3 regions of the Micromonospora sp. LOL_021 genome follow, and region 3 is predicted to be linked to each of the others. Evidence: riboswitches for the same ligand, from Rfam matches in the RefSeq annotation. Region 3 holds a riboswitch; each other region holds the start of a gene.
What was found. Region 3 has a riboswitch for cyclic di-AMP ahead of ACFHWT_RS03240 (coiled-coil domain-containing protein). Riboswitches for the same ligand answer to the same signal wherever they lie in the genome.
Positions count from the first base shown of each region.

Region 1 (9,862 bases), on a different contig from region 3:
TCGCCGACCGGGACCGGGCGGCCCGGGCCGCCGCCCGGGATCGGCCGGCCGACTACCGGGAGTACGCCCACGTGGTGGTCGACGAGGCGCAGGACGTGTCGCCGATGCAGTGGCGGATGATCGGGCGCCGGGGCCGGCTCGCCTCCTGGACGGTGGTCGGGGATCCGGCGCAGACCGCGTGGACCGGGGATCCGGCCGAGCTCGCCCAGGCCCGGGACCGGGCGTTGGGCCGGCGGCCGCGGCGGGAGTTCGGGCTGACCACGAACTACCGCAACCCGGCGGAGATCTTCGAACTGGCCGCCGGGGTGATCCGCGAGGTCGCTCCGGATGCCCCGTTGCCGACGGCGGTCCGATCGACCGGGGTGGCACCGCGCCGGGACCGGGTATCTGCGACGGTGCTGCCGGCTGCCGTCCGTAACGCGACCGCCGAGATGCTGGCAGCCGTGGAGGGGACGGTCGGCGTCATCGCCGCGGTGGCCCGGCGGGACGAGGTCGCCGGCTGGCTCGCCGAGCTGGCGACCTCGCGGCTGCAGGTGGTGTCGAGCCTGCAGGCGAAGGGCATGGAGTACGACGCGGTGGTGCTGGTGGCCGGCGAGGATATCCGTGCCGAGTCCGAGGCCGGGGTGCGCACGCTCTACGTCGCGCTCTCCCGGGCGACACAGCGGCTGGTCACCATCGACCTCGACCCGGATTCGATTGCACATATTGCCATGTGAGCATTAGTCTGCTGACGAAACGCCGGGCGACGGAGGGTGGCAGGCGTGGGAGCCGGACACGATCACGGTGCCGGGAGCACCGGCCAGCGACACTACGGGCGTCTCTGGGCGGCCTTCGCCCTGCTGGCGGTCTTCATGGTCGTCGAGGCGGTCACCGCGCTGGCGACCAGCTCCCTGGCGCTGCTGTCCGACGCCGGGCACATGTTCACCGACGTACTCGGCATCGGCATGGCGCTCGCGGCGATCGCCGCGACCCGACGACCGACCGGGGAGCCGCAGCGCACCTTCGGCCTCTACCGCCTCGAGGTACTCGCCGCGCTGGCGAACGCCGTACTACTCGCCGGGGTCGCGCTCTACGTCCTGGTGGAAGCGGCCCGCCGGTTCGCCGATCCGGAGCCGGTCACGGTCGGCCCGATGCTGGTGGTGGCGGTCGCCGGGCTGCTCGCCAACATCGTCGCCTTCGCCCTGCTGCGCCAGGGGGCCCGGGAGAGCCTCAACGTACGCGGCGCCTACCTGGAGGTGCTCGGCGACCTGCTCGGCTCAGTGGGGGTGCTGGTGGCCGCCACGGTGATCGCCACCACCGGCTGGTGGTACGCCGACCCACTGGTCGCCGTCGGTGTCGGGGTGTTCATCCTGCCGCGTACCTGGCGACTTGCCCGGGCCGCGCTGCGCATCCTGGTGCAGGCGGCGCCGGAGCACGTGGAGGTCGACCGGGTCCGCAGCCGACTGGCCACTGTGCCGGGCGTCTGCGACGTGCACGACCTGCACGTCTGGACGCTCACCCCGGGCATGGAGGTGGCCTCGGCGCACCTGGCCGTGACCTCGTCGGTCGACGTCGGCACGGTGCTGCGGGACGCCCGGACGGCCCTGCACGACGAGTTCGGTATCGAGCACGCGACGCTGCAGATCGAGCCACTGGCCCCCGCCGACTCCTGTGGACCGACCGACTGGTGATTAGCAGATGCTTAAGTTTCGTGACCTTACCGCGACGTTGACAGCTACGATATACATATATTTCTGATTTTTCTGGACATAACACGGCTATCGATACCGGGACGGCAACCCGGGGAACCGGTAGTGTCGGCCCCGGTCTCCGCTCGGGCGGCGCCCCTCCGGCGCCCGCGGCGGCCGTCGCCTAATCGCCGTACGGCGAGCCGGGGAACCACGTACCTGGGGTGCATCCGCGTTACGCGGTAGGGATCTTCCGTCCCGAACCCGTCAGCTAACCCGGTCGGCGGCTGACGGAAGGAACGCACAGTGTCACGCACAGTCCACAGGAAAACCCGATTCGCGTTATTGGCTGCGTTGACCGCCGCCCTGATGGCCGTCACCGGCACCCCGATCGGCTCGCCGGCCGGAGCCGCCCTGCCCACGAACCGACCCGACCGGGTCGAAGACGAGGGCGGCACCGACAGCCTGCGCAAGCAGCTCGATGCGGCCTCGAAAGGCTGGATCGACGCCAAGGCGGCGCTCAACCATTCGAAGGGCCGGCAGAAGAAGCTGTCCGAGCAGCTCACCACGGTCGGTGCTGAGCTGGAGCAACGAAACAGGAGCGTCGGGCACATCGTCGACCGCGCGTACCGCAACGGCCGGCTCGGCCCGGTCTCCGCTCTGCTCAACAGCACCTCACCGGAGGGGTTCATCGACCGGGCGGCGGCGCTGAGCGCGGTGACCGCCAACGAGGAGAAGCAGCTCCGCGAGCTGTACCGCACCCGTGACCAGGTGACCAGGTCCAAGGCTGCGATCGAGCATGAGATCCGGGAGCAGCAGAAGCAGGTCACCATCATGGACCAGCGCCGAAACCAGGCGGAGCGGGCCCTGGCCGTCGCGGTCGCCGCCGAGGAGGAGGCTGAGGAGCGGGCGAGGCAGCAGGCGGCGGAGGAGGCCGAGCGGGCCGCCGCCAGCGGATCCTCCGGCTCAGGATCCTCCGGTTCGTCCGGCTCCGGCTCAGCCAGCGCGTCGGCGACCCCGGCCCCGCGCAACGCCAACGGCTCCTGGCCGGCCGAGTCGTGCAGCGTCGACGACCCCACCACCTCCGGCTGCATCACGCCTCGTACGCTGCATGCCCTGAACCAGGCGAAGGCTGCCGGCTTCACCCGTTACGTGTCCTGCTTCCGCAACGGCAGTTCCGGCGAGCACCCCAAGGGCCGGGCGTGTGACTTCGCCGCCCAGCCCAACGGCTTCGGTGGAGTCGCGACCGGTGGCGACAAGAGCTACGGCGACAACCTCGCGAACTACTACATCAACAACGCCGACCGACTCGGCGTGCTCTACGTGATCTGGTACAAGCGGATCTGGCTGCCCAGCAGCGGCTGGAAGACGTACAGCGGCGCAGGTGGCGACCCGTCCAGCGACCACACGAACCACGTGCACCTGTCGGTGTACTGACGTCGCACGTGCGGGGGCGGACGGCCACCGACGTGGCCGTCCGCCCCCGCACGACTACGAACCGACGGCCCCTCCGGCTCGTCGGTAATCCCCCGAGTCGCCGCAGCGCATTCCCGGAACACGATTCCTGTCGGCGCCGATAAACGGCGCGAGGGAGCCTCGGGCAGCACGGAAAGACCGATCGGCATATCGACCGACGGCCACCGGCAACCACGCGAGAGCGCTCTACCACCACGCAGTCACACCCGGCTCACGCAGGCCACATTGCGGCTCGCGAGAGCGAGAGAGCGCTCTCACAGCTAGATATATAGCAGCGGCAGCGCAGCTGTCAACCGACCACCCCGACGCCGTGCCGGATTCACGAAAGTTCATGTCGGGATATTGACAGAAGCCCGCATGTCTGATGACCTCCTGGCAATAACTCATTAATGGGCGTGAAATTTTTCGCGATCGTGGACCGCGCCCTACCCAACCCGGAGGCACCATGAACCTGTCGATCCGTGGCGCGCGAACAGGTCGTACGCCGCGCCGGATCCTGGCAGCCACCACCGTGACGGCGCTGGCCGCCGCCGGACTGATCTTCGGCGTACTGCGCACCGCCGACGCCGCCACCGTCGGCGCCGGCAGCTACACCACCACCCGCCCGGCCGGTGCCGCCGCCCCGACCGCCTGCGGCAACATCTCCGCCAACCCCCGGCAGTACGTGACCGGCAACGCGCCGACCGGTGCCGTACCCACCAACGACTGGTGGTCGTCGCTACTGTTCAAGCGCTACAACTGCGCGTACTCCGACCCGCTGCACGCCCACCCGATGTCGTTCCAGCCGACCTCCGGCGGTCTCGGGGTCTCCTACACCACCGAGGCGGCGATCTCCGGCACGTCGACCGGCGTCGGCGAGTACCACTACCCGTACACCCGGGAGTTCACCCTCGGCGTCGCCGGACTCAACGCCCCGGACGTCAAGGTCGACGGCTGGACCGACTGGACCGTCAGCCCGTACTGGTCCGACGGTGCCCGCACGCTGCGCGCCACCGTCGGCCACGGCCTGCCGTTCGTGTACGCCCAGGTCACCGGCGGTAACGCACAGCTGTCGTTCCCCGGCACCCCGACGGTCTGGCACCACAGCGGCACCCGCGTCGGATTCTCGATGCGCGGCCACGACTACGTCGCCTACGCTCCCAGCGGCGCGACCTGGACCGTCAACGGGACCACGATCAGCTCCACCCTCGCCGGCCGCGGCTACTTCTCGGTGGCGCTGCTGCCCACCGGAGCCGGCATCAGCGCCGCGCGACGTACCGCCCTGATGGACAGCTACAGCCAGTACGCCCACGCCCACGTCACCGGCACCCGGGTCAGCTGGAGCTACGACCAGGCCAGCAGCACGGTCGACGCCACCTACAGCTTCACCACCACGGCCCGGGAGGGCTCCGCCACCGGCACGGTCGTCTCCCTCTACCCGCACCAGTGGAAGCACCTCGATGGCGGCAGCCCGATCGCCGAGACCTACGTGTCGGCCCGCGGCCCGATGCGCAACCTGGTCGGCGCGACGTCGTTCCGGACCGCGATGCGCTTCCACGGCGTACTGCCGGAGGTGCCCGCGGTGGCCACCAGCGCCGGTGCCGACCTCGCCACACTCACCGCCCACCTGGACCAGGCCGCGTCCGGCGATCCGCTCGCCGGCTTCGACAACGACACCTACTGGACCGGCAAGGCGCTCGGCCGGGCCGCCCGGCTGGCCGAGATCGCCGACCAGCTCGGCCGGACCGCTCAACGCGACCACCTGCTCGCCGCGATCCGCAACCGGCTGACCGACTGGTTCACCGCCAGCCCGGGCAAGGCCGAACGGGTGTTCTTCTACGACCAGGCGTGGGGCACCCTGGTTGGCTACCCCGCCTCGTACGGCTCCGACACCGATCTCAACGACCACCACTTCCACTACGGCTACTACATCGCCGCAGCCGCGACGCTGGCCAAGTTCGACCCCACCTGGGCATCGGCCAACCAGTACGGCGGCATGGTCAACCTGCTGATCCGCGACGCGAACAGCTGGGACCGCAACGACCCGATGTTCCCGTTCCTGCGTGACTTCGACGTCTACGCCGGCCATGACTGGGCCGCCGGGCACGGAGCGTTCTTCGCCGGCAACAACCAGGAGTCGTCCTCGGAGGGGATGAACTTCGCCAACGCCCTGATCCAGTGGGGCCTGGCCACCGGCAACACCGCGATCCGCGACGCCGGACTGTACATCTACACCACCCAGTCGGCGGCCATCCAGGAGTACTGGCTCGACTCCTCCGACACCAACTTCCCGGCCACCTTCGGACACCGGTCGGTCGGCATGGTCTGGGGTGACGGCGGGGCGTACGCCACCTGGTTCAGCGCCGAACCGGAGATGATCCAGGGCATCAACATGCTGCCGATCACCGGTGGCTCGCTCTACCTCGGCTACCGGCCAAACTACATCGCCACCAACTGGAACGCGCTGGTCACCAACAACGGCGGCCCGCCGACGGTCTGGCAGGACGTCCTCTGGTCGTTCCAGGCGCTCGGCGACGCCAACGCCGCCCTGACCAACCTGCGGGCGAACCCCAACTACCCGGTCGAGGAGGGCGAGAGCCGGGCGCACACGTTCCACTGGGTGCGCAACCTGGCAGCGTTGGGCCGGGTCGACACCGGCGTCACCGCGAACACTCCGTTGTACGCGGTGTTCAACCGCAACGGCGCCCGCACCTACGTGGCGAGCAACATCACCGGGTCACCGGTCACGGTCACCTTCTCCGACGGCACCCGGATGACCGTGCCGGCCGGCCGGACCGCTACCACCGGGGCGCATACCTGGAGCGGCGGCAACGCCGCCGGCGCCCCGACCACCCCGAACCCGTCGCCGAGCCTGTCCCCCACGCCGCCGGCCTCGCCCACGCCGGGCCCGACCACCCCGCCGGTCACCTCGGACCTGTTCCACCTGCGGTCCGCCGGGGTGCTGAGCAACACCGCCGGGGCGAACGCGACGACGGTCACGGTGCCGTCGGCCGGCGGTGCGAACTACGACGGTACGCCGCACAACCCGGTCACCTTCCGGGCCTGCGGGTTGACCGGTGCGTACCGGTCGGCGGCCACCGCGTTCGACCTTCAGGTGGACGCGGGTACCTCGGTCGGTGCGGGCATCCAGGCCCGGGTGTCGTACGACTTCACCGGCTCGGGCACCTACAGCCGTACGGAGACCTACCACTACTTCGCCACCGACCCGGTGCCCGGCACCGAGTCCTACCGGCAGAGCGCCGGACTGCGGTCCGCCTCGGGTGAATTCCGGGCGATGAGCAACGGGTGCGTGCGGCTGGAGCTGTGGAACGCGATCGGTAACGCACCGACCACGGTTCGGGTCGACGCGGCGAGCGCCGACGCCGGTCGGTCGACCCTGCGGGTGCCGTTCCGGATCGGCTGATCCGACCGCTTCAGGATCGACTGTCGGAGGAGGAGGAACCCTTTCCCGACGCGCAGCGCCGGGAAAGGGTCCTCACCGTCGACGATGCCGGACGTGCCGGGGCGACGGATTCACTTCCCGGATATCCACCACATCTTGCACAATACCCCAGAATGACCAACAACTAACAGATCTGGGGCAAAACGCCGTCAGTCGCCCTGTCGATACCGCAGTCGCTGGCGCTGTTGCTGAGGCGCTCGCGGTCGCGGTCGCCGAGCAGATTCCAGAGCGCGAACGCCGCCTCGACGCTGGTCGGCCGGTTCTCCGGACGCTTACTCATGCAGGCCCGGCAGAGATCGGCTACGGGACGTGGCAATCCGGCGACCGTCAGCACCGGAGTGGGCGCCAGGGCCCCGGTCCGCACGCCGGTCACCGGCGACCCCGGGCGGACCCCCGGGTACGGCAACCGCCCGGTCAGCATGTGGTAGAGCAAGACGCCGAGGGAGTAGACGTCGTCGCCCGGTCGGCCGGAGCCGGCCACCGTTCCCGACGGCTGGCCGGCCGTCGGCGGACCCGCCAACCGGGCCAACCCGAAATCAATGATCATGGCACCGGACCGGGTCAACATCACGTTGCCGGCGGTGAGATCCCGGTGCACCACGCCTCGCCGGTGGGCCACCGCCAGCACGTCTGCGGCGGTGGCCGCCGTGCGCACGGCGGTAGGCCAGGGCAACGGACCGCCGGTCAGCCGGTCCGCCAGCGACTCGCCGCAGATCAGCTCCATGACGACGTACGACGACGTGCCGCCCCCGGGTAGCGGCAGTTCACCGACGTCGTAGACGCGGGGCACGCTCGGATGCCGTAACCGCTGGGTGATCGACGCCTCCCGGCGGATGTCGTCCCTGGCCCGCCGGTCGCCAGCGGCGGCTGGCGCCAACAACTTGATCGCGAAGGGTCGGGCCGAGTCGACGTCGATCGCCTGGTAGACGACCGACACCCCACCACGACCGATCGGACGAAGAAGGACATAGCGCCGGAGAATGGTGGTACCCACCAGCAACCATGTCACGATGGACCATCTTCCGGCAGGACAGCGCTACCGACAAGATCTACCGCCGGGTGTTAACACGGCCCTAATCAGCCGTTCGAGGTGCGGCCGGCCGCCACCGACCAGCCGCGAGGTTCAGGAGAGCGGCACCTCGCGCTCGACGCCGTCGCCGACGTACGGCTCGGGAGCGCCGAACAGGCCGAGCAGCCCGGTGACCCACAACTGACGGTGCACGAACCGGCTCGGCTCGGTCACCACCAGCTTGATGCCGCTCACCTCGGCTGCCTGGAAACCGGCAACCATCGCGCTGATGCCCACCGAATCGATGAACGTCACCAGCCGCATGTTCAGCTGAATTCGGGTCGGACGGCCGTTGGTCAGCACCGCCTGCACCGCTTCGCGCACCTCGTGCGCGGTATCCACGTCGATCTCACCCTGTGGTGAAATCTCGACCACTGCGCCAGGCAGCGTCGATGTGACAACCGACAGGCTCACGCGAGCACCTCCACTCGCCCATTCGGGCGTCTCGTCAGTACGCGGGCCGCGACCGAGAGTATTCCGGTGCGGGCGTCACCGCCAGCTTTCGCCGGGCCGGATCCGCATCCGACGGGCACAATAATCGCTAACAATCAGACATCCCGCATCATAGCCCCCTGCGCGCTGAGCTACGGCACGGACACCCGGGGCACGATTCGTTGAGGCGCGGGCGCCAGAGGTGCTGACCACGAACCTACCGGTGCCCACCGGCCTCCGGCTCTGCGCCGGCTGTCGTCCCAACAGTAGCGGCCCGGTACGACAGAAGACAGCCGCAACGGCACGACGACGAGGGGGTTTGCAGCCGACCAGGGCTGGGCACGTGGAGGCAACCGCAGCGCGCCACAGCCTGCCGGGCGCTTCCGGCAGCCGTGGCGCTGGAGGAGGTAGCAGCATGTTCGCGACCAACCTGATGGAGCGCCGCCACAAGCCGCAACGCGTCACCGACCAGGCCTGGGCCCAACTGGTCTCGGCAGTCGACTCCGCCGGTGACGCCGCTCGTCTGGCCCGCCGCCACACCTCGAACCTCGCCACTGACACCGGAGCGCGGATGGGCCCGGCCAGCGCAGAGGCGCGGCACCGGGCGCGGGCGGCCGTCGACGCGCTCGCTGGCCGTCGTCGGGCAATGCCGTGGGCGTGGCTCGCCGGTGCGGCGGCTGCCGGAGTGGCCCTCGGCTGGCTGGCCGGGGCGATGACCCGGTCGGTGCTCCGGCCCGGCGAGCCGTCCGACGAGGCCCGGATCGAGTTCGTCGACGTGGACGAGCCGACCGGCAGTACCCCGCGACGGTGATCCGGCACCGACCGCAGCACGACCGCCGGGGCGGCGTCGACCGACATCGACGCCGCCCCTGGTCAAGAACCCGCCACCCGGCTCAGTCCGCTGCGCAGCTCACGCCCGCCGGCACTCGGTTACCCGCTGTCCAGTCGGCCAGAAAACCCAGTGTGGTGCTGCCCCCGGGACCGAGGTCACCGTTCCACGAGACGTTGCGGACCGTGACATCGTCACCGGCCTGCGTATGCTGCCCGCCCCAGAGCTGGGTGATCCGCTGACCGTCGGGGAAAGTCCAGGTCACCGTCCAGCCGGTGATCCCGGCGCTGCCGGTGTTGGTCACCCGGACCTCACCCTGGAAGCCGCCCTGCCAGGAGCCGGTTACCTGGTAGACCGCCGTGCATCCGCCCGGCGGCGGGGTGGTCGGCCCGGGCGTGGGGCTGCCACTCGGACTCACCGACGGACTCGGCCCCGTGGTGGGACTCACCGACGGGCTCGGACTCACCGACGGGCTCGGACTTACCGACGGGCTGCCGGACGGGGTCGGGCCGACGGTGGGTGACGGCGGGGCACCGAGCCGGTCCGCCATCAGGATGCCGCGGCCGTTGGTGCCGAGGTACACCCGGCCGTACACCCGGGGATCGCCGGTGATCGCGTCGCCCATGTTGCCGTACTGATGCTGGTCGTCGTTGATCCGCACCCAGCTGGCACCGGCGTCGTCGGAGCGGAACACCCCGGTGACCCCGTCGATCGTGCCGACCAGGAAGACGGCGTGGTAGCCGGCTCCGGGTGCGGCCTTGCCGAACCCGACGTTGCGACCGGCGGTGACGCCGGGCACCTGGCTGAACGTGGCACCGGAGTCGGTGGAACGGAACAGGCCGGAGTCGCCGGCCAGCCAGATGTGACCTTCGTGGCCGGCGACCGTGGCGAACCGACCTGGCTCGGCCGGCAGACCGGTGGCCGCCGAGACGACGAAGCTGCGGCCC
Region 1 covers NZ_JBHMIN010000001.1:170,712-180,573, reverse strand. Annotated here, with positions in the region: gene ACFHWT_RS00855 (HelD family protein) at 1-716, shown strand, start outside; gene ACFHWT_RS00850 (cation diffusion facilitator family transporter) at 762-1,670, shown strand; cyclic di-AMP (ydaO/yuaA leader) riboswitch at 1,839-1,969, shown strand; gene ACFHWT_RS00845 (coiled-coil domain-containing protein) at 2,037-3,104, shown strand; gene ACFHWT_RS00840 (glycosyl hydrolase) at 3,589-6,546, shown strand; gene ACFHWT_RS00835 (serine/threonine-protein kinase) at 6,710-7,579, opposite strand; gene ACFHWT_RS00830 (STAS domain-containing protein) at 7,709-8,068, opposite strand; gene ACFHWT_RS00825 (hypothetical protein) at 8,502-8,897, shown strand; gene ACFHWT_RS00820 (cellulose binding domain-containing protein) at 8,980-9,862, opposite strand, start outside.
Region 1: it holds a riboswitch for cyclic di-AMP, as region 3 does, so the genes downstream of both, ACFHWT_RS00845 (coiled-coil domain-containing protein) here and ACFHWT_RS03240 (coiled-coil domain-containing protein) in region 3, are expected to answer to the same signal.

Region 2 (9,862 bases), on a different contig from region 3:
CGGGTCAACGTCGACCGGGTCGAGGAGGCGCTCTCCACCGGGGCGCAGACCATCGCGGTCGGTTGCCCGTTCTGCTACACCATGCTCGGCGACGGGGTCACCGGCAAGCAGTCCAGCGGCGCGGCGGACGAGAACGTCGAGGTCGTCGATGTGGCGACGGTGCTGCTCAGGTCGGTCAAGCCGGCGGTAGCATCTTCGGCGTCATCGTCATCGTCATCTTCGGCGTCGGCGTCGGCGTCGGCCGAGGAGTAGGGAGAAGCGGGTGCTGGGTTGGGCCCGCGAGTTCCTCGCCCAGCCCTGGCCGTTCCTCACCCTGGCGGTGCTGGCCGGCGTGAGCCTGCTGGTGCACCGGCCGGTCGCCGTACGGCTCGGCTGGGCACGCTGGCCGACGCTCGGGATGCTCCTCGGCGCCGCCGCGATCACCGCGCTCACCCTGCCGCCGGCACCGGCCGGTACCGGCGTACCGCTCGCTCCCGGGGCCTCCGTTTCCGGCCCGAACGGGGAGGTCCTGACCGCGTGCCTCCGGTCACTCACCGATCCGGCGGTGCTGTGGTCCGGGCTGGTCACCGTCGATTCGCTCGGTGAACGGGTCGGCAACGTGGTGATGTTCGTGCCGCTGGCGTTCTGTGCCGTCCTGGCGGTCCGCCGGCCAGCGCTGGCCACTGGGCTGCTCCTGCTGGCCCCGGCCGGCGTCGAAGTCGCCCAGGCGGTGCTCGGCGTCGGCCGCGAGTGTGTCGGCTACGACTGGGTCAACAATGCGACCGGGGTGCTGATCGGGGCGGTCGGCGGCGGCATCGTCCGGTTGCTGTGGCGGCGGTTCGCACCGGCGCGTACCAGGGTCAGCTAGCTACCAGTCGCGACATCGGTGGCGGTGACGACGCCGCGGGCGACCGTTGCCCGGTACCCGTCGACGACGTCGGTGGTCGCGGCGATCGGCCAGGTCGCCGGCCCGAGCACAGCGGACAGGTGGCGCTGCGCGTCCAAGGGCTGTGCGGCACCGGTGTCAGGTACGTCGAGTGCGTTCAGCAGGCAGGCCAATGCGGCGGTACGCGGTTCGACCGGTCCGGCACCGCGCTCGGCGGCGGCCAGCCGTCGCCGGGTCGCCGTCTCGGCGGGCGGTTCGACGCCGTCCGGCGGAGCGAACCTGGTCCGGGGCAGCACCCAGAGCACCCGGTCCCGTTCCCGGCGGAGCACTCCCGAGGCGACCAGCCCGTCGAGCACCTCGTCGACTACACCGTGGGACAGATCGACCACCCAGTCGCGGGTCGCGCGGCCGGGCTCGGCCTGGATCCTGGTCCGTGCCCGGTCGAGCAGCTTCCGACCCTGCCCTCGACCCGGGTCGTCCTCGGCCGGGACACCGTGAGCCGGGTTGTCGCTGGCCTGGCTGTCTTCGGCCGGGTTGCCGCTGGCCTGCACCCGGCCGTCCGCATCGATCGAAAGCTGCCCGCCTACGGCGAGGTCGCACAACACTGCCCCGGCGACCGCGTAGTCGAGCTCGGGGGATGCGACGGTCGCGGTTCCGGAATCGTCATAGCTGAGCAGGACCAGCTCTTCCGCGATGCTGAGCGACGTCATACCGTCACGCTAACCGCCCAGAGCGGTGACTGCAGGAGAAGCGGTGGCTGCGGGAGAAGCAGCGGCTGCGGGCGGCGACGAGCGGTTGCTTCGGATGAAGCAGGGACAGCAGGCGGTCTTGAACGAACACCGCGCTTTCCAATAAGGTGATGCACCGACCGCTGCGGATGTCGGCCTCCGTACCCCCGCCCGTGAGGCCCCAGCGATCGAACCATTGAAGGAGTCGCTGCCAATGGCACGTGCGCTCGCAAATTCGCACATCCATCGTCACAGTGGGTCCCGATATCGATGCGGAGAGCGTCGACCCATGCGCTTTATGCGGCGCAGTGCGATTGCGCTGTTGCTCGCCGTAACCGCGTTGGTCTCCCCGGCTGGGCCGGCCCACGCCGAGCCGACGCTGGCTGAGATCGAAGCCGAGTTGGACGCCCAGTGGCTGAAACTGGAACCGGTCATTGAGCAGTACAACAAGGTGCACAGCGAGCTCAAGGCCAACGAGAAGAAGGCGGCCGCGCTCGACGAGAAGATCCGCCCCCTGTCGCTGCAGGCCAACCTGGCGGCGGACGAGATCGGCGAGGTGGCCAACCGCTATTACCGGACCGGGCCGTCGAGCGAACTGAACGCCCTGCTCCGGACCGGATCACCGACCAGCCTGGCGGATCAGCTCGTGGTGCTGGACCGGATCTCCAAGCGTCGGCAGGAAAAGATCACCGCCGTTCTGGACACCCGGGACCGCTATCTCGCCGAGCGGCAGGCGCTGGACGAGCTGATCGCGAAGCAGCAGGCACAGGACAAGACGCTCGCCGAGCAGCGCAAGGCCATCGACGCCGAAATCAAGCGGCTGGAACGGGCGCGAAACGCCGCGTACCAGTCAACCGGCTACACCGGCGGATCCGGTGCCTCCGGCCCGTGCCCGGCGGTGTCGGTCGGCGGAGCCGCCGGAACCGCGGTCCGCACCGCGTGCGCACAGCTCGGTAAGCCGTACGTCTGGGGTGCCACCGGGCCGAACGCCTTCGACTGTTCCGGCCTGACCCAGTACGCCTGGGCAAGTGCCGGTGTCAGCCTCACGCATTACACCGGAACTCAGTGGAATCAGGGCAGTTCGGTCAGCCGCGCCAACGCCAAACCAGGGGATCTCGTATTCTTCTTTAGTGATCTGCATCACGTGGGGATCTACATCGGTAATGGCCTGATGGTGCACGCTCCACGCGCGGGTCAACCCGTGCAGATGGAGAACATCGACAACATGCCGCTCGCCGGATTCAAGCGGGTCGGCTGATCGCGGCAGGTCAGCACGCTCGCCGAGGCGATCTGAGTGACGCGCGTCGGTGGGCCGAACGTATGGGCGGACCGGTATGAACGGGCCGGTCCGCCCAGCAAGATTCGAACGCTTGAACGACGACAGCCTATGCACGATACGCAATCGGATGTGTACGCAAAGAGATAGTCCGTGTTCTCGCTTGCGTAGCGAGAACACCGCTCTCTACCCTTGGGGATCGTCGAGTCGGGAGGACGTCAACCAACCGGGTTGACCTCGGCCTGACACCGCCTAATCGCCGCCTGACGGCGAGCCGGGGACCCACGGCACTCCCGGGGTGAATCCGCAGGCCACTGCGGTAGGGCGTCTCCTTTCCGCCCGAACCCGTCAGCTAACCCGGTAGGCGGTCTGGGGAGAAGGAGTCCGGTGGCTACGAGCGCCCCTCGGCGGTACCTCCGGTGGTCCAGCCGCGACCATCGGCGAAAAACGCCGCACGACCCTCGACGAATACTCAACGCGTTGATCGCCGCCACGACCGGCGTCGGTCTGCTGCTGGTCGGAGCTCCGGCGCAGGCGCAGCCGACCGTCGCCGAGATCGAGTCGCAGATCGACGAGGTCTGGGCCGAGCTCGAACCGACGATCGAACGGCACAACGCCGTACGGCAGGACCTTGCCGCCAAGAAGAAGCAGGCGGACGAACTGCAAAAGAAGATCAAGCCGCTGCAGATCCAGATCGACCTGGCGATGGACCGGGTAAGCGAGTTCGCCGCCCGGTCGTACAAGGGCGGTAGTCCGTCGGTCTTCAACGCGATCCTGACCAACGGCAAGCCGACCCACCTCGCCGACCAGCTCGAGCTGCTGGACCAGTTCGCCCGGCGGCAGGCCCGCGACGTCCAGGCCGTCGTCGACCTCAAGAACGAGTACGCCGCGAAGAAAGCCCCACTCGACGATCTGATCGTCGAGCTGACCAGCACCGAGGCTGAGCTGGCGGCGAAGGCCAAGGAGATCGACGCCGAGGTCGACCGGTTGCAGGACCTGCGACTGGAGGCGTACGGCTCGACCAACACCCTCGGCTCGCTGCGTCCCGCGCCCTGCCCGGCGACCTACCCCGGCGGTGCGGCCGGCAAGGCGGTCACCTTCGCCTGTGCGCAGATCGGCAAGCCGTACGTGTGGGGTTCAGCGGGACCGGGCAGCTACGACTGTTCGGGTCTCACCTTGGCCGCCTGGGCGCAGGCCGGCGTCTCGCTGCCGCACAACGCCGCTCGGCAGCGTCAGGTGACCGCCAACGTCAGCCGGGACGAGTTGCGCCCCGGCGACCTCATCTTCTACTACAGCGGGCTCTCCCACGTTGGCATGTACGTGGGTGACGGCTGGATCGTGCACGCCTCCCAGGCGGGCGAACCGGTGCAGATGCGCAAGATCGGTTCGAGTGTGCACAGTTACGGCAGGCCTGGTTAGACCTGACTCCTCCCCATGGCCTGGCGCGTGCCGCTGATCCCCCCGTCAAGCGGCAGCACCGGCCACCGGAAAGGCGCCCTCCCATGTCTCCCCCCGGCTTGGGAGGGCGCCTTTCGCCTCCCCGTCGCCGGTACGCCGGCTCTCCGGCAGCCCTGCCGGTTCAGCTGGTCGGCCAGGTGCGCCACCGCTGCCAGGACCGGCTCGGAGTGGGGCCACGCTGCCCCTGGTACCGGGATCCGTAGACCGCCGACCCGTACGGATGCTCGGACGTCGACGAGAGCCGGAAGATGCACAACTGGCCGATCCTCATCCCGGGCCAGAGCTTGATCGGCAGGTTCGCCACGTTGGACAACTCCAACGTCACGTGGCCGGAGAAGCCGGGGTCGATGAAGCCGGCGGTGGAGTGGGTCAGCAGGCCCAGCCGACCCAGGCTCGACTTGCCCTCCAGCCGGGCGGCCAGGCCGTCGCCGAGCGAGACGACCTCGAGCGTGGAGGCGAGGACGAATTCACCGGGGTGCAGCACGAACGGGTCGCCGCTGGGCACCTCGACCTGGGACGTCAGATCGTCCTGCCGGGTGGCCGGGTCGATGTGGGTGTAAAGGTGGTTGTTGAAGACCCGGAAGTATCGGTCGAGCCGGACATCGATGCTCGACGGCTGGACGAGCGAGGGTTCGAACGGCTCGAGGGAGAGGCCGCCGGTCTTGGTCTCCGCGACGATGTCCCGGTCGGAGAGGAGCATCGTCACACGATAGCGACGTGCGGCCGGCGGTGCGACCGTGCGGCGGGTGTCCTGGCCGGAACGTACCCGGATCGGCGTGGCCGGGCGATCCCACTATCTCTTCGTACACATGTTCGATAGAATGATCGCATGGCAACCTGGTCCGAGTTCGCAGCCGACGAGCCCCGCCTGGCCACGGCGATCCGACTCCTCATGCAGCAGTACGGCCCCGGCCTCGGCTACCTCGCCACCGTCCGAGCCGACGGCGGTCCCCGGGTGCACCCGGTCTCCCCGGTGATCACCGACAGTGGGCTGTTCTGCTTCATCATCGATTCGCCGAAGCGGCGTGACCTGGAGCGGGACGGTCGGTACGCGCTGCACTCGTTCCCGCCGGAGGAGAGCGACGACGAGGCGTACCTGGCAGGTCGGGCGCATCCGGTCACCGATCCGACCAAGGTGGGTCGGCTGGCCAGCGATCTCGGGGCCGTGCCGCACGTCGACTGGCGGCTGTTCGAGTTCACCGTCGACGTGGCGATGGTGGCGCAACGCGGTGGCAGCACCGGCCACTACGCGGCGGCGGCGCCACGGCAACCAGCCGTCCAGGTCTGGCTCGACCCGACCAGCGGCAGCGTCTCCCACCCGGTGCCGACCCCGGTCGCCTGCTGATCCGCCGTGCGGCACCGGCCGACGCGTCGACGCCCTACCCGTTGACGCTCGGTCGACGGGTGTCGAGCCGTACCCATGCTGGTGCTCGGTTGGCGGCCGGGCCTGTTGCGCAGTGACCGGGCGGACCGGGTAAAGTGGGGCCGCTCGCGGGTGTAGTTCAATGGCAGAACATCAGCTTCCCAAGCTGACAGTGCGGGTTCGATTCCCGTCACCCGCTCTCCAACACACGAAAGCCTTGGTCGTGACCACACTCCCAACCAGGGCTTGCACTGTACGTACGCGGGGTCGCCGCTAGGTTCCTACTTCCGTGGGTACGAGGCCTGCAGCACTTCGCGGATCAACTCGCTGGGGCTGCGATTGGTCAGCTCTGCCACCTTTTTGATCATTTCGTAGCTTTGGTCATCAATCCAACTGCCTGCGTTGCCCGCCTCGGAACCCATGCTGCCTCGGTGGACGTGATGCCGCAGGTGCATCCTGATGCACCTCTGGCATCAAGCTGAACAGGTAACCGCTGGCCCGGGGGGTCACGCTGCGTGCGACGACCGCCGCGCGTCATCACCGACCTTGTGGTGTGGACGACGTCGGACCGATGCCCAGCCGCGCCAGCGCGGCGACCCGGCTTTCGATCACCTGGATCCGGTCGGCCCGTTCCGTCGGGGACCAGTGGGCCTGCTGGTTGGTCACCTGCCCGGGCCACTTCCGGTAGAGCAACCCCGGCTCATCGATGAAGTGACCGTCGCTGACCGTGCTCGCGGCGAGGAGCAGCCCGGTGTCCTCGGAGGCGGGCAGCGCCAGCCAGCCGCCCAGGGCCAGCAGCAGGTCCGTACGGATGCACAGCGTCGCCGGGTGCACCGGCAGTCGGTAGGCGTCCTCCTGCCGGCACCGGTGGACCGTGCCGGCGGGCAACCGGCCGCCCGGTGGATCGGTGGCCATCCGTACCGTGCTGTGGTCGCTCAGCAGATCGAGCGCCGCCGCCGTCGTCCAGTCGACCGTCGGGTCGGCGGTGAGGACCGCGATGTCGCGGGCCAGCGCGTCGGAGGTCAGCCGGTCGTCGGCGTCGAGCACCTTGACCAGCGGCCCGTCGACGCGGGACAGCGCCATGGTGCGGGTGACGCCGGGGCCACCAGGGCGGTTGTGGCCGACGCTGATCCGTCGGTCCTGGGGCAGCGCGGTTGCGACCTCACCGGTCTGCCCGTCCTCCTGCACCAGCCAGCGCCACTGCCAGCCAGGCGGTATCCGCTGCGCCCGCAGCGAGGCGTACGCGTCAGCGAGGTACGGGATGCTCGCGGGATGGACAGGAGTGACCACCGAGATGGTCTGCGGGGGCCGGCGCATCGCTCCGACTCTACTATGGGTTGTTGATCCTTGACCCTACGTTGCGGTGCGCCGATCTCTGGTACGAATGTCCCATGCCGGAATCGTCGGACCCGCGCTCGACGGACGCCGCTCACTCCCGCCCCGCCGGGGTGGACGACGCCACGGTCGCGGCGCTCGGCGAGTTGAGCAAGGCACTGGAGACGGTGCACCGGGCCCGTGGCCACCTCTACTCGATGCACCAGCTGATCGGCGGCGCGGATGCGACCCTGGACCGGGTCGTCCAGCTGCTGCGCGGGGCCGGTCACCGGCACATGGCTGACCGGGTCGAGACGGAGCTGATCGGTCGCAACGTCCTGCCGGGCCGCTGGACGTTCCAGATCGTCGAGGAGTTCGACGACGGCTACTACGCGACCTTCCAGGCGGTCGAGCGGGCGGCCCGGGAGGCGCTGGTGGGCGGCCGCCGGCACATCCACGAGGCGGAGATGAAGCAGGCCCGGCGTACCGTCGGCCGACCGGGACACGAGGCGACCCCGTAGCCGATCCGACCCTGGTGGTTCACAGGTCCTCGCTGTGGATCAGGCTGCGGATCCGGAGTTCGTCGACGACGGGGGGCGGACAGTCGGCGACGATCACCGCGCTGCCGACGACGACCGCCCCGCGAGCTGCGGCGAGCTGCGCCATGGCCCGCAGCTGCGCGCCGCTGGTGACCCAGTCGTCGACCAGCAGGACCCGGTCGCCTGGGCCGAGGTGCCGGTCACGGACACCGAGCCGCAGTGTGCGGCCCCGGTAGTCGGGCGCCGTCGTGGTCCAGGTGGTCGCGTCCGCGATTGCCCGCTGCAGATCCTCCTTGTACGCGGGTACGACGCCAACGCCGAGCGCTGTCGCCACCAGCGGGCCGACAAGCAGCCCGGTGACCTGCGGGGTCATCACCGTGCTCGGTCGGTCCGCGTCGGCCAGATTGGCGCTGGCCAGATCGGCGAGGGCCGGGCCGATCCCGGCGAGAATCCGGGGGTGTCGCCACCACCCGGACAGGTCGCTCACCAGATGGCTGCTGGCCGGGCCGGGGTCGTGCCAGACGAAGGTGTCGATCAGCAGCCGCCGAAGTTCAACCGGGTCCGGCGCGTCGCCGGATGCGGCCGGGCGTGGCACATTGCCGGCTGCGGCCGCGCGGGACCGGTGCGGGTGAGCGGCTGCGGCGTCGGTCACCGGCCGAGTATGCCGGGACTCCGCGCCGGTGAATCTGCCGGGCACACTTGACACGACACGGCCTGCTCCGGCTACGTTGCGGCGGCTAAATTATGTTGTCAGCTCGTCAGGAGACGTCATGGCCGCGCGCCATCGCAACCCGCGTCCGTACCGTCTGCGGCTGGCACCGTGGTTGGCGGTGGTCCTGCTGGCCGGTGTGCTGGCGGGCGGAACGGCCATGGCGTTCGAACTGACCGCCGGTACGTCGACAACATCGCGTGCGGCGTCCACGGCCACACCGCCTACGAACACGCCGTCCACGACCACGGCGTCCGGCTCCCCTGTGCCGGACCGCTCGACCGCGTCGACCCGGGCGGCACGTGGGGCCGACCGAGCCGCCTCGACGCCGAAACCGTCCCCGACGCCAGAACGGTCCCCGACCGGCGGGCCGTCCCAGACCCAGAACGAGGCCCAGTCCGGTGGCCAGGTGGTGGAGAGCGGCACCTGCGGTGCGTCGTACTACGCCAGCGGACAGGTCACCGCGAACGGCGAGCCGTTCGACCCGTCAGGGATGACCGCCGCGCACCGTACTCTGCCGTTCGGCACTCAGGTGCGGGTGACCAACCCGCAGACCGGTGCCAGCGTGGTGGTCCGGATCAACGATCGGGGACCGTTCATCGACGGGCGGTGCCTCGACCTGGCCCCTGCCGCTTTCGCGAAGATTGCGGCTCTTGACCTGGGTCACCTGCAGGTTCGCTACGAGATTCTCGGCGACTGACCGCAATCCTGAGTTGCCACTCAGTGTCGAGCTGCTGGTCAGCGGCGTGATGTGCCATTTTCAGGTTTGCCCACAGGTTGAGCAACCGCTCGCCGCCCGCCCGGGGGATAGCCAGGGTGCCAAGGTTGTCCAATACTCCGGGTGGCCATATCCGGATCAGACGACAGGCCAACTCCGTTGGGCCACCGCCACCGATGAGTCATGCTGTTTCGCGTACCCATGCACATCTTTCCGATGGGCGGCCGCCGCCCACTCAGCGCTGGTTCCCGCGTCGGCCTCGGCGCGGCCCTCGTGCTGCTCGCGCTCGTCTCCGTGGTGGAGATCGCGGACGGGTCCGGGGTCAACTACGTCGGTCTGGTCGCCGCCGCCCCGTTCCTCGCGGCGGCCTTCGCGACGTGGCGGGTGGTGCTCTCCACCGGGGTGCTGGCCACCCTGGTCGGCGGCATCTTCGCGCTGACCGGTCAGATGCTCTCGCTGGCGACCGCGGTGAACGTGGTCGGCATCGCGCTGGCCACCGGACTGGCGGCGGCGGTCGCGGTCATCCGGGAACGGCAGGCACAGCAGATCGCCGAGCTTTCGCGGCTGGCGTCGGTGGCCCAGCAGGCGGTGCTGCGTCCGCTCGGACCACAGGTCGGCACGCTCGCCGTGGCGGGACGCTACATCTCCGCCACCGCCGCCGCGGACATCGGCGGTGACCTGTACGAGGCGCTCGACACGCCGTACGGCGTACGCATGATCATCGGAGACGTACGGGGCAAAGGCCTGGACGCGGTCCGGTTGGCCAGCATCGTCCTGGGTTCGTACCGGCACGTCGCCTATGAGCGGGCCGACCTGCGGGCCATCGTGGCGGACCTGGACCGGGCGGTGGCGCGCAGCGTGGGCGACGAGGATTTCGTCACCGCCGCCCTGG
Region 2 covers NZ_JBHMIN010000024.1:17,833-27,694, forward strand. Annotated here, with positions in the region: gene ACFHWT_RS17040 (heterodisulfide reductase-related iron-sulfur binding cluster) at 1-252, shown strand, start outside; gene ACFHWT_RS17045 (VanZ family protein) at 263-847, shown strand; gene ACFHWT_RS17050 (GOLPH3/VPS74 family protein) at 844-1,575, opposite strand; gene ACFHWT_RS17055 (NlpC/P60 family protein) at 1,892-2,851, shown strand; cyclic di-AMP (ydaO/yuaA leader) riboswitch at 3,109-3,251, shown strand; gene ACFHWT_RS17060 (NlpC/P60 family protein) at 3,350-4,288, shown strand; gene dcd (dCTP deaminase) at 4,449-5,027, opposite strand; gene ACFHWT_RS17070 (pyridoxamine 5'-phosphate oxidase family protein) at 5,157-5,672, shown strand; tRNA gene ACFHWT_RS17075 (tRNA-Gly) at 5,819-5,889, shown strand; gene ACFHWT_RS17080 (glycosyltransferase family 2 protein) at 6,228-7,007, opposite strand; gene ACFHWT_RS17085 (hypothetical protein) at 7,082-7,525, shown strand; gene ACFHWT_RS17090 (phosphoribosyltransferase family protein) at 7,545-8,138, opposite strand; gene ACFHWT_RS17095 (septal ring lytic transglycosylase RlpA family protein) at 8,314-8,952, shown strand; gene ACFHWT_RS17100 (PP2C family protein-serine/threonine phosphatase) at 9,154-9,862, shown strand, end outside.
Region 2: it holds a riboswitch for cyclic di-AMP, as region 3 does, so the genes downstream of both, ACFHWT_RS17060 (NlpC/P60 family protein) here and ACFHWT_RS03240 (coiled-coil domain-containing protein) in region 3, are expected to answer to the same signal.

Region 3 (9,862 bases):
CCCACGAGCGGGTGCTCGACCTGCGGGCCGGTCTGCTGGACCGCAGGCTGGAGTGGCGCTCGCCGGCCGGGCGTACCGCCCGGGTCCGCAGCACCCGGCTGGTGTCGTTCACCCAACGGGCGGTCGCGGCGATCTGCTTCGAGGTGGAGGCGGTCGACGAGCCGCTGCGCATCATCGTGCAGTCCGAGCTGGTCGCCAACGAGGAGCTGCCGGCACAGAGCAAGGACCCGCGCGTCGCCGCCGTGCTGGAGACGCCGCTGCAGGCCGAGGAGCGGCTGGTACAGCCCGACGGCGGGCTGCTCATCCACCGGACCAAGGCCAGCGGGCTGCGGATGGCGGCGGCGATGGGGCACGAGATCGACGGCCCCGGCGAGGTGTCGGTCAGCACCGAGGGTTTCGACGACTGGGTCCGGACCACCGTCTCCTGCCTGCTGGAGCCGGGGCAGCGGCTGCGGATGGTGAAGCTGCTGACGTACGGCTGGTCCAGTCAGCGCTCGTTGCCGGCGCTGCGCGACCAGGTCGGCGCGGCGTTGGCCGGCGCGCGGATCTCCGGCTGGGAAGGGCTCTGCGCCGAGCAGCGCAAGTACCTCGACGACTTCTGGGGCCACTCGGACGTGCGGGTGGACGGCGACCCGGAGATTCAGCAGGCGGTCCGGTTCGGGCTGTTCCACGTGCTGCAGGCCGGTGCCCGCGCCGAGCAGCGGCCGATCGCGGCGAAAGGGCTGACCGGCCCGGGGTACGACGGGCACGCCTTCTGGGACACCGAGATGTTCGTGCTGCCGGTACTGACCTACACCCAGCCGGGGGCGGTCGCTGCGGTGCTGCGCTGGCGGCACTCGACCCTGGACCAGGCGCGGGAGCGGGCCCGGATGCTCGGGCTCAACGGGGCTGCGTTCCCGTGGCGGACCATCCGGGGGCAGGAGTGCTCGGCGTACTGGCCGGCCGGCACCGCCGCGTTCCACGTGGCGGCGGACATCGCCGACGCGGTCCGGCGGTACGTGCACGCCACCGGGGACGTCGAGTTCGAGCGGGAGATCGGCCTCGAACTGCTGGTGGAGACTGCCCGGCTGTGGCGTTCGCTGGGCCACCACGACCGGCACGGCCGGTTCCACATCGACGGGGTGACCGGGCCGGACGAGTACACCGCCGTGGTCGACGACAACATCTACACCAACCTGATGGCACAGCGGAACCTGCTGACCGCCGCCGACTGCGCGCTGCGCTACGCCGACCGGGCCTGGGTGCTCGGCGTCGACGACGAGGAGACCGCGGCCTGGCGGGACGCGGCGCTGTCGATGCACGTCCCGTACGACGACGAGCTGGGCGTGCACCCGCAGTCGGCCGGGTTCACCCGGCATCAGGAGTGGGATTTCGCCGGCACCCCGCAGGACCACTATCCGCTGCTGCTGCACTACCCGTACTTCGATCTGTACCGCAAGCAGGTGGTCAAGCAGGCCGACCTGGCGCTGGCGATGCACTGGCGGGGCGACGCGTTCACCGAGGAGGAAAAGGCCCGCAACTTCGCCTACTACGAGCGGCGTACGGTGCGGGACTCGTCGTTGTCGGCGTGCACCCAGTCGGTGATCGCCGCGGAGACCGGCCATCTGGAGCTCGCCCACGACTACATGGGCGAGGCCGCGTTGATGGACCTGCATGACATCAACCGCAACACCCGCGACGGCATCCACGTGGCCGCCCTGGCCGGGGCGTGGCTCGCGCTGGTCGCCGGCTTCGGCGGGATGCGAGACCACGGCGGCGAGCTGACCTTCGCCCCCCGGCTGCCGCAGCGGATCAACCGGCTGGAGTTCGCCATGATGTGGCGGGGCCTGCGGCTGCGGGTGGCGGTCCAGCACGACGAGGTGACCTACTCGCTGCGCGACGTCGACCCGAACGCCACCGTCGACCTGACCCACCACGGCGAACCGATCACGGTGACCGCGGACAAGCCGGTCACCCGGGCGATCCCGCCGGCCGGCCCGGTCGGTCCGCCGCCGCAGCAGCCGACCGGCCGGTCACCGGTACGCCGGTCGGCGCGTACCGACTGACGGACCTCTCGCGCGGTGCCGGGCCGGCCCGGCACCGCGCGAGGTGAGGTCAGGTCACAGCAGGGACAGATGTACGTGGTTGGTGTGGTCGCTGTTCGGGTCGCCGCCGGCACCGCTGTACGAACTCCAGCCGGTCGTCGGTGACCAGAACTGGCGGTACCAGATGACGTACAGGATCCCGAGCTTGTCGGCGTTGCGGACCAGGAAGGCGGTCAGGTTGTTGCCGTACAGCCGGTCGTCGCCGAAGGCGTCGCCGCCGAACCCCTGCTGCTGAGCGGAGAAGTCGCAGGCCCGCCCCTTCGGGTGCTCGAACGGGCCGCCGGGGCGGAAGCAGGAGACGAAGCGGGTGAAGCCGGCCTTCTTCGCCTCGTTCAGCGCGTGCATGGTGCGCGGCGTGATGCAGCCGCTCGTGGTGGGGTCGTCCAGACTGCACGACTGGGACGGCCAGGAACCGTCCGAGTTGCGCGGCGCCTGGGCGGCGACCGGCGAGGTGGCCGAGACGAACCCGTTGGTGGCGACCGCGCCGACCAGCTGCAGGGCCTTTTCGGCCTCTTTCTTCTGGCGAGCCATCGCCTCGAGTTGCTGTTCCTCGCGGGCCACTTCGGCGTCGATCGCGGCGACCGCCCGGGCGGCCTGTTCGCGGGCCTCGTTGAGTTCCCGGATCCGCTTGTTGTCGTGCATCGCGATCATGTCCAGGCCTTCGGCGCGTTCCAGCAACGCGTCCGGGTCGGCGCTGTTGAGCAGGACCATCACCGGGGTGATCCGACCGAGACGGTACGAGTTGGAGGCGACCTGGCCGATCTGTGGGGTCAGCGCCGCTATCCGTTCCTCGACCTTTTCCAACTCGAGGTTGAGCTTCAACTGGCGTTTGCGGGACTCGTCGACCGCGGCTTTGGCTTCGACGAAGCCCCGGCCGGTTGATTCGAGCACTTCACTGAGCAGTGGCGGGGCGCCTTCGTCGTCCGGATCCTGAGCGGCGGCCGGCGACGCTACGACGAAGCCGGCGAGCAGGGCGGCGACGGCGGCGAGAGCCGCGGCCGTCGGAATCCGCCGGCGGAGGGGTGCGGTCATCCTGTTCCTTTCCTTGGCCGCCGACCGAGTTAGCTGACGGGTTCGGGACGGAACGATCCCTACCGCTGGCGCGGATTCACCCCGGTGGAAACGTGGTTCCCCGGCTCACCCCGGAGGGTGATTGGGCGGCGGTCACCGCCGGCGCCGGTGGGCGCCGCCTGGCGGAGACCGCCGGCAAGCTTACCGGATCGGTCACCGGCATCAACACCTCGACAATCCTGACTGAGCTGGAAAAATCCGTTACCAGACAACGACTTTCGGTGATGTCCACTGTCTGCGTCCGGCGGCGTACCGCAAGTCGTCGGACGGGCCGGATACCGCTGCGCCGAGGTTAGCGGCTGACTACAGTGCGTATGAGGAAAAGCGGGAAAGTCGTAGCGTCGGACGGATCCTCGGTGAGAGATGACGATTCCCCGGTCGGGCCGCCGGACGCCGACAGCGTGGCGGTGATCGGCCTCGGCCGGTTCGGTGGTCAGGTCGCCCAGTCCCTGCTCCGCCTCGGCCATCCCGTGCTGGGCATCGACGAGCATCCCAAGCGGGTGCACCGCTGGTCTGAGCGGCTGCCAAGGGTGGTCGAGGCGGATTCGACCGATGACCAGGCGTTGCGCCAGTGCGGTGTGGCCGGTTACCCCCGCGCGGTGGTCGGCATCGGCTCGGACGTCGAGGCCAGCATCCTCACCGTGGTGGCGCTGACCGAGCTGGGTGTGCCGGAGATCTGGGCGAAGGCGATCACCGCCAAGCATGGCCGGATCCTCGCCTCGGTCGGTGCGCACCATGTGATCTTTCCGGAGGCGGCGATGGGTGACCGGGTGGCCCACCTGCTGGCCAGCCGGATGCTCGACTTCATCGAGTTCGACGACGGGTTCGCCATCGCCAAGGTCTGCGCCCCGCCGGACGCCGCCGGTCGGACGTTGGCCGAGTCCCGGCTACGCCAGCGGTACGGCATCACGGTGGTCGGGATCAAGGAGCGGGACCGGCAGCTGCGGTACGCGGGACCTGAGACGTTGATCCCGCCGGATGCGCTGCTGATCGTCGCCGGGGCGACCACGGCGGTTCAGCAGTTCGGCCGGTGAACATGGGCGTGACCGCCTCATCACACCTTCATTTCGTGAGCTGATCAGCCGCTGGACTTTCGCAAACTCGTGACTCAGGCTACAGTCCCTGCATGGGAGCGCTTCCATCGATGGATGTGCCCCCACTGAGGTAGTCGACGCGTGGCGCGGCGATGGCGACATCACCGTGTCAACCGCACAGCTCCCGAGGCTGGCGGCGGGCCAAGCCCGGACTCCGCCGCCAGCCCGCGCACCACCTGTCGAGAGGAGGTGGAACCAGAGCCACTCGCGTGGCCCGGCTCCCGCGCGTCACGCACGACCTGGACGCCAGACCGCTCGTGCGTGTGTAGCAACTGATGGTGGGGACGGGGGTTGCCCTCCCCGTCCCCACGCTAGTCCCCGATTGTTACGGCGGGGAATCGCCGACAAGTCAGGACCGCGACGCCGGTCCGTCCGACAGCGCTGCCCAGCCTGCCGATGAATCGGCAGGCTTCGTTGTGCATGGGGCCTGGAGCAGCAGCTGGCTGCCGCGCCCGATCCGCGGCGACGGTCGGACCGAGGTGCGTTTCGCCGTCGCAGAAGGTTCGAGCTCCGTCGATCGGTAGTGGGCAAGCTCACAGTCGGTTGATCCGCTGGTCGCGACCGGACGATCTCGTCGCCCGCTGTCGCGCGGTGGTGCCCGACTGATCGATCGACAATCATGGATGTCACAGTCGCTGGTCCGTCCCGGCGTCCGCACCGAAAGCGAGATGTCCATGCCGCAACCGCCGCACCACTGCCGCCGGTGGATCCGGCGCGATCCCAACCGCACACGACGCCAGCTCGGCGTCGCGGTCGCCGCCGCACTGCTCGGCCCACCCCTGCTGCCGGCGTCCGCGGCGCTCGCCGCAGCGGACACCGTGCCGCCGACCACCCCCGGCACCCCGACCGTCGCCGCGATCAGCACCACCGACGTCACCCTGGTCTGGACGGCGGCCACCGACGACGTCGGGGTGACCGGCTACGAGGTGGCCCGACTGCACACCGACTACATCGTGATCAGCACGACCCCCGACAACGAGATCACCATCGACGGTCTGGGGCCGTCGCAGACGTACCAGTTCTGGGTGTACGCGCTCGACGCCGCCGGCAACCGTTCGCCGGCCAGCCCGAGCCTGCGTCTGACCATGCCGCCCGGCGACGACCAACCACCCACCGCGCCCACCGCGCTGACCGCCACCACGATCGGCACCGACTCGGTCACCCTGCGGTGGCAGCCGTCCGCCGACAACGTCTACGTCGCCTGGTACGAGGTGCTGCGGATCAACCCCGACGGCTCCACCACCCCGGTGGCGACCGCCCCGCAACACCCACCGACCGGACCGACCGCCCGGGTCGGCGCACTACAACCGCAGACCGCGTACACCTTCGTGGTGCGGGCCCACGACGACGCCGGCAACACGTCACCACCGTCCGAGCCACTGACCGTGCGGACCCTGCCGGCGGCACCCGACTGCAAGGTCAGCTACCAGGTGGTGAACCACTGGCCCGGAGCCTTCCAGGCCCAGTTGACCATCCACAACGCCGGACCGGTCGTGATCGACGGCTGGACCCTGCGCTGGACCTTCCCCGGCGATCAGCAGATCAGCCACCTGTGGGGCGCCGAACCGATCGACCTGGTGCCGCCGGACATCACCGTCGCCAACACGACGTGGAACAGCCGGATCCCGGTCGGCGGCAGCGTACAGCTCGGTTTCGTGGTCAGGTACCCGGTCAGCAACCCGCCGCCGACGGACTTCCTGCTCAACGGCAACCGGTGCGCGTCCTCGGGTTGACCCTCGTCAAAGACGCGCTGGTGACGGCGGCTTGCTAGCCTCGCCCGCATGCGGGTGCTGGTGGTCGAGGACGACCCCGAGGTACGCAGTGCCGTCGTCACCGCGCTGCGCTCCGGCGGATTCGCCGTCGACCAGGCGGCCGACTGGAGCCAGGCCGACCTGAGCATGAGCATCAACGACTACGACTGCCTGGTGCTCGACCGGATCCTTCCGGAAGGCGACTCACTGCACCAGCTCGGGCACCGACGACGGGCCGGGCTCACCACACCGGCCCTGGTGCTCACCGCGCTGGACAGCGCCGGGGACCGGATCGCCGGCTTCCAGGCCGGCGTCGACGACTACGTGGTGAAGCCCTTCGTCACCGCCGAACTGGTGCTGCGGGTCCGGGCGCTCTGCCGACGCCGCGGCGCTACCACCCCGCCGCTGCTGCGGGTGGCGGATCTGGAGGTCGACGCCGCCCGCCGGGAGGTGCGCCGCGCCGGCGTCCTGCTGACGCTCACCCGCAAGGAGTTCGCCGTACTGGAGATGCTGCTGGTCCGGCGCCCGGCGGTGGTCACCCGCAGCGACCTGTTCGAACACTGCTGGGACGAGCTCGCCGACCCCAGCTCGAACGTGGTGGACGCGGTGGTCGCCCAGCTGCGCCGCAAGCTCGGCGAACCGCAGCTCATCCACACCGTACGCGGGGTCGGTTACCGGGTCGGCGGGGCGCCGTCGTGACCGCCGGTCGGGTCGGCGGGGCGCCGTCGTGAACCGCCGTGACCGGCGGGGCGGCAAGCCGCTGCAGACCGCCGACCGGCTGCGCAACCTGCGGATCCGGATCACGCTGCTGGTGATGGCGATCAACGTGGTCGGCCTGGCCGGGATGGGTGCCGTCGCGCTGCTGGTCGACGGACGGCAGCGCGACGAGGTGGTCGCCGCCGAGCTGCGGCGTACCGCCAGCACCGCCGCCGCCCTGCTCTACTACGAGTCCGGGGCGCTGCAACTCGACAAACTGTTCGACAACGCGGTCGCCAACGGCACCACCGCCGTCTACGTGTACGAGGCCGGCCGGACCGACCTCAGCCTGGTCTTCGCGTACCCGGCCCGGCTGCCGGTCGTCCCGCCGGACAACCTGCTGACACCGGCCCGGACGGTCTGGACCTCCGGCACCGAGCTCGCCGACGGAGTCGGCGACACCGCCGGTACCCCCACCCCGCTGCTCGCCGTACCGTTCGAGCACGCCGTCACCGGGGCGGTGGCCGGCGCCGTGGTGGTGCTCGGCGACACCGGGCCGGCCGAGACCGCCAACCGGCGGCTGGCCCTGGCCCTGGTCGCCGGCGGCGTCAGCTTCACCGCGCTGGCCTGCGCCGGCGGTTACCTGCTCGCCCGCCGTGGCACCGAGCCCATCGCCGACGCGCTCAACCAGCAGGAACGGTTCGTCGCCGACGCCGCGCACGAGCTGCGCACCCCGTTGACCGTGATCCGTGCCGTCTCCGAGACCGCGCTGGCCGAGCCGCAGCGCCGCCCGGCGGCGCTGCGCCAGGTGGTGCGTTCCGCCGACCGCCTCGCCGACTCGGTCTCTGTCCTGCTCACCCGGGCCCAGCTCGTCGCCGGCCTGCGTGACCTGCGCCGAGAGCCGTTCCGCCTGGACCAACTGGCTGAGGAGGTGCTGACCGACACCGTCGTCGCGCCGCACCGGGCGGTGCCGGTCACCGAGGCGGTGGTGGCGTACGGCGACCCGGCGCTGGTCCGGATCGCGCTGCGCAACCTGATCCAGAACGCGGTCCAGCACGGTCGGGCCGCCGACCAGCCGGCCGAGATCCGGCTCGAGGTCACCGCCGGACCGCCGACGGTACGGGTACGTGACCGCGGCACCGGGCTCAGCGAAGCCGTCGCCGCCGCGCCTGAGCAGCGGTTCCGCAGCGGCGCCGAGGACGGCACCGGGCTCGGGCTGGCCATCGCCAGCTGGGTGGCGCAACTGCACGGTGGGCAGCTGCGGCTGGTCAACGCCGAAGGCGGCGGTGCCGAGGCCCGGTTGCGGCTGCCCGGCGGTCAGGGCGGGTAGGACGGCATGCCCGAGCGGACAGGTCAGCGTGCCGGGACCACCCGATCAGGGCACGTAGACCGCGTTGTCGCCGTCGGGGCGGATCGCGAACCAGATGCCCGACTGGCCGTGACCGTTCGCGTCGCCGGGCATCCGGTCACCGGCGTAGCCGTACAGCGGCCAGCCGGCCAGGCTCAGCTGCCGGCTCCCGTCGGACCGGTCGAAGCAGCCGACCAGCTGCCGGTCGATCCCCTCCACCCGTACCTCGCCCTCGCAGGGTGCCGGAAGCCAGGATTGGCGGCACTGTCCCTCGCAGGCGGACCAGGTCGGTGCCGCGGTGTCCCGGTCGGACCGGTACAGCACGAACCCCTGCGCGTCGATGACGATCTCGTCCAGCGTCCGGGAGTCGACCGCGTACAACGCGGTGCCGGTCGCGGTGGACGACGGCGCGGCGGAGACACCCGCCGGGGTCCCCGCCCCGGGGTCGCTGCACCCGATGAGGACCAACCCGGTGAGGATCAGCACCGCGCCCCGTACAAATCGTCTCATCAAAACCTCACGCTCCTACCAGCAGGATATGCGGGTCATACCGGGTACAGGAGGTGGACGTGCGTACGTCGCTGCGGCCGACGGCGGTGCTCGGCCTGCTGACGGTGCTGACCGGATGCGTCGCGGCCGGCGGCGAGCAGCCGGCACCGGCCAGCGCCTGCGGCAGCCGCATCGCGGTCCTCGGCCCGCTCTCCGGCGACTCGGCCGACCTCGGCGGCAACGTCCGCGACGGTGCCCGACTGGCCTTCGACCAGTACCGGGCGGAGCATCCGGACTGCCCGGTGGAGCTGGTCGAGTTCGATTCGCAGGGCGACCCGAAGCAGGCCCCCGCGCTGGCCCAGCAGATCGTCAACGACGTCCGCATCATCGGGGTGGTCGGTCCGGGTTTCTCCGGCGAGGCCGAAGCGGCACTGCCGATCCTCGACCAGGGTGGCGTCGCCACGATCACCACCTCGGCGACCCGGACCGAACTCAGCGAACGCGGCTGGTCCACCTTTCACCGGCTGGTCGGCAACGACGCCGCGCAGGGGCGTGCCGCCGGTCGGTACATCGACCAGGCGTTGGGCGGCACGGCGGTGTTCGTCGTCGACGACGGTGGGGCGTACGGCCAGGGGCTGGCCGACCAGGTGGCCGCCAGACTCGGTGCCAAGGTGGTGCAGCGGGCGACGGTCGCCGCCGGAGCGACCGACTTCAGTGCGGTCGTCGGGCAGATCCGTTCCGCCGACGCCGACGTGGTCTTCTACGGCGGCTACTACGCGGAAGCCGGTCGGCTACGCCGCCAGCTTCGCGCGGCCGACGTCGCGGCGACCTTCGTCGCCGGTGACGGGGCGAAGGCGGACGGCTTTCTCCGCGAGGCCGGCGACGACGCCGAGACCGGGGTGGTGATCACCTGCCCCTGCCTGCCGCCGGAGCGGGCCGGGGCCGAGTTCCCGCAGCGCTACCGGGAACGCTTCGGGGTGGAGCCGGGTACCAACTCCGCCGAGTCGTACGACGCGGCGACGGTGTTCCTCGCCGGAATCCAGGCCGGGCACGGTGACCGGGCCGCGATGGCCGCGTTCGTCGACGACTACGACGGCTCCGGCGTCACCACCCGGATCGCCTGGACCGGCACCGGTGAGCTGGTGGCGTCGTCGGTGGTGGTCTGGGCGTTCCGCGTCCAGCAGGGCCGGTTCGTGGCGGAGCGGTCCATCCCGACAAGTTGACCTGCGCGCCCCTGACGGGCGCGTCCGTGAACGTGGCAGAGGAGTTCAGTCATGACCCTACCGACCACGGCCGGCGGTGCCGGCAACGCCTGCACCGGGGCGGACA
Region 3 covers NZ_JBHMIN010000002.1:231,291-241,152, reverse strand. Annotated here, with positions in the region: gene ACFHWT_RS03245 (glycoside hydrolase family 65 protein) at 1-2,045, shown strand, start outside; gene ACFHWT_RS03240 (coiled-coil domain-containing protein) at 2,100-3,116, opposite strand; cyclic di-AMP (ydaO/yuaA leader) riboswitch at 3,119-3,254, opposite strand; gene ACFHWT_RS03235 (potassium channel family protein) at 3,512-4,189, shown strand; gene ACFHWT_RS03230 (cellulose binding domain-containing protein) at 4,918-5,982, shown strand; gene ACFHWT_RS03225 (winged helix-turn-helix domain-containing protein) at 6,031-6,699, shown strand; gene ACFHWT_RS03220 (sensor histidine kinase) at 6,728-8,026, shown strand; gene ACFHWT_RS03215 (hypothetical protein) at 8,072-8,554, opposite strand; gene ACFHWT_RS03210 (branched-chain amino acid ABC transporter substrate-binding protein) at 8,614-9,756, shown strand; gene ACFHWT_RS03205 (hypothetical protein) at 9,808-9,862, shown strand, end outside.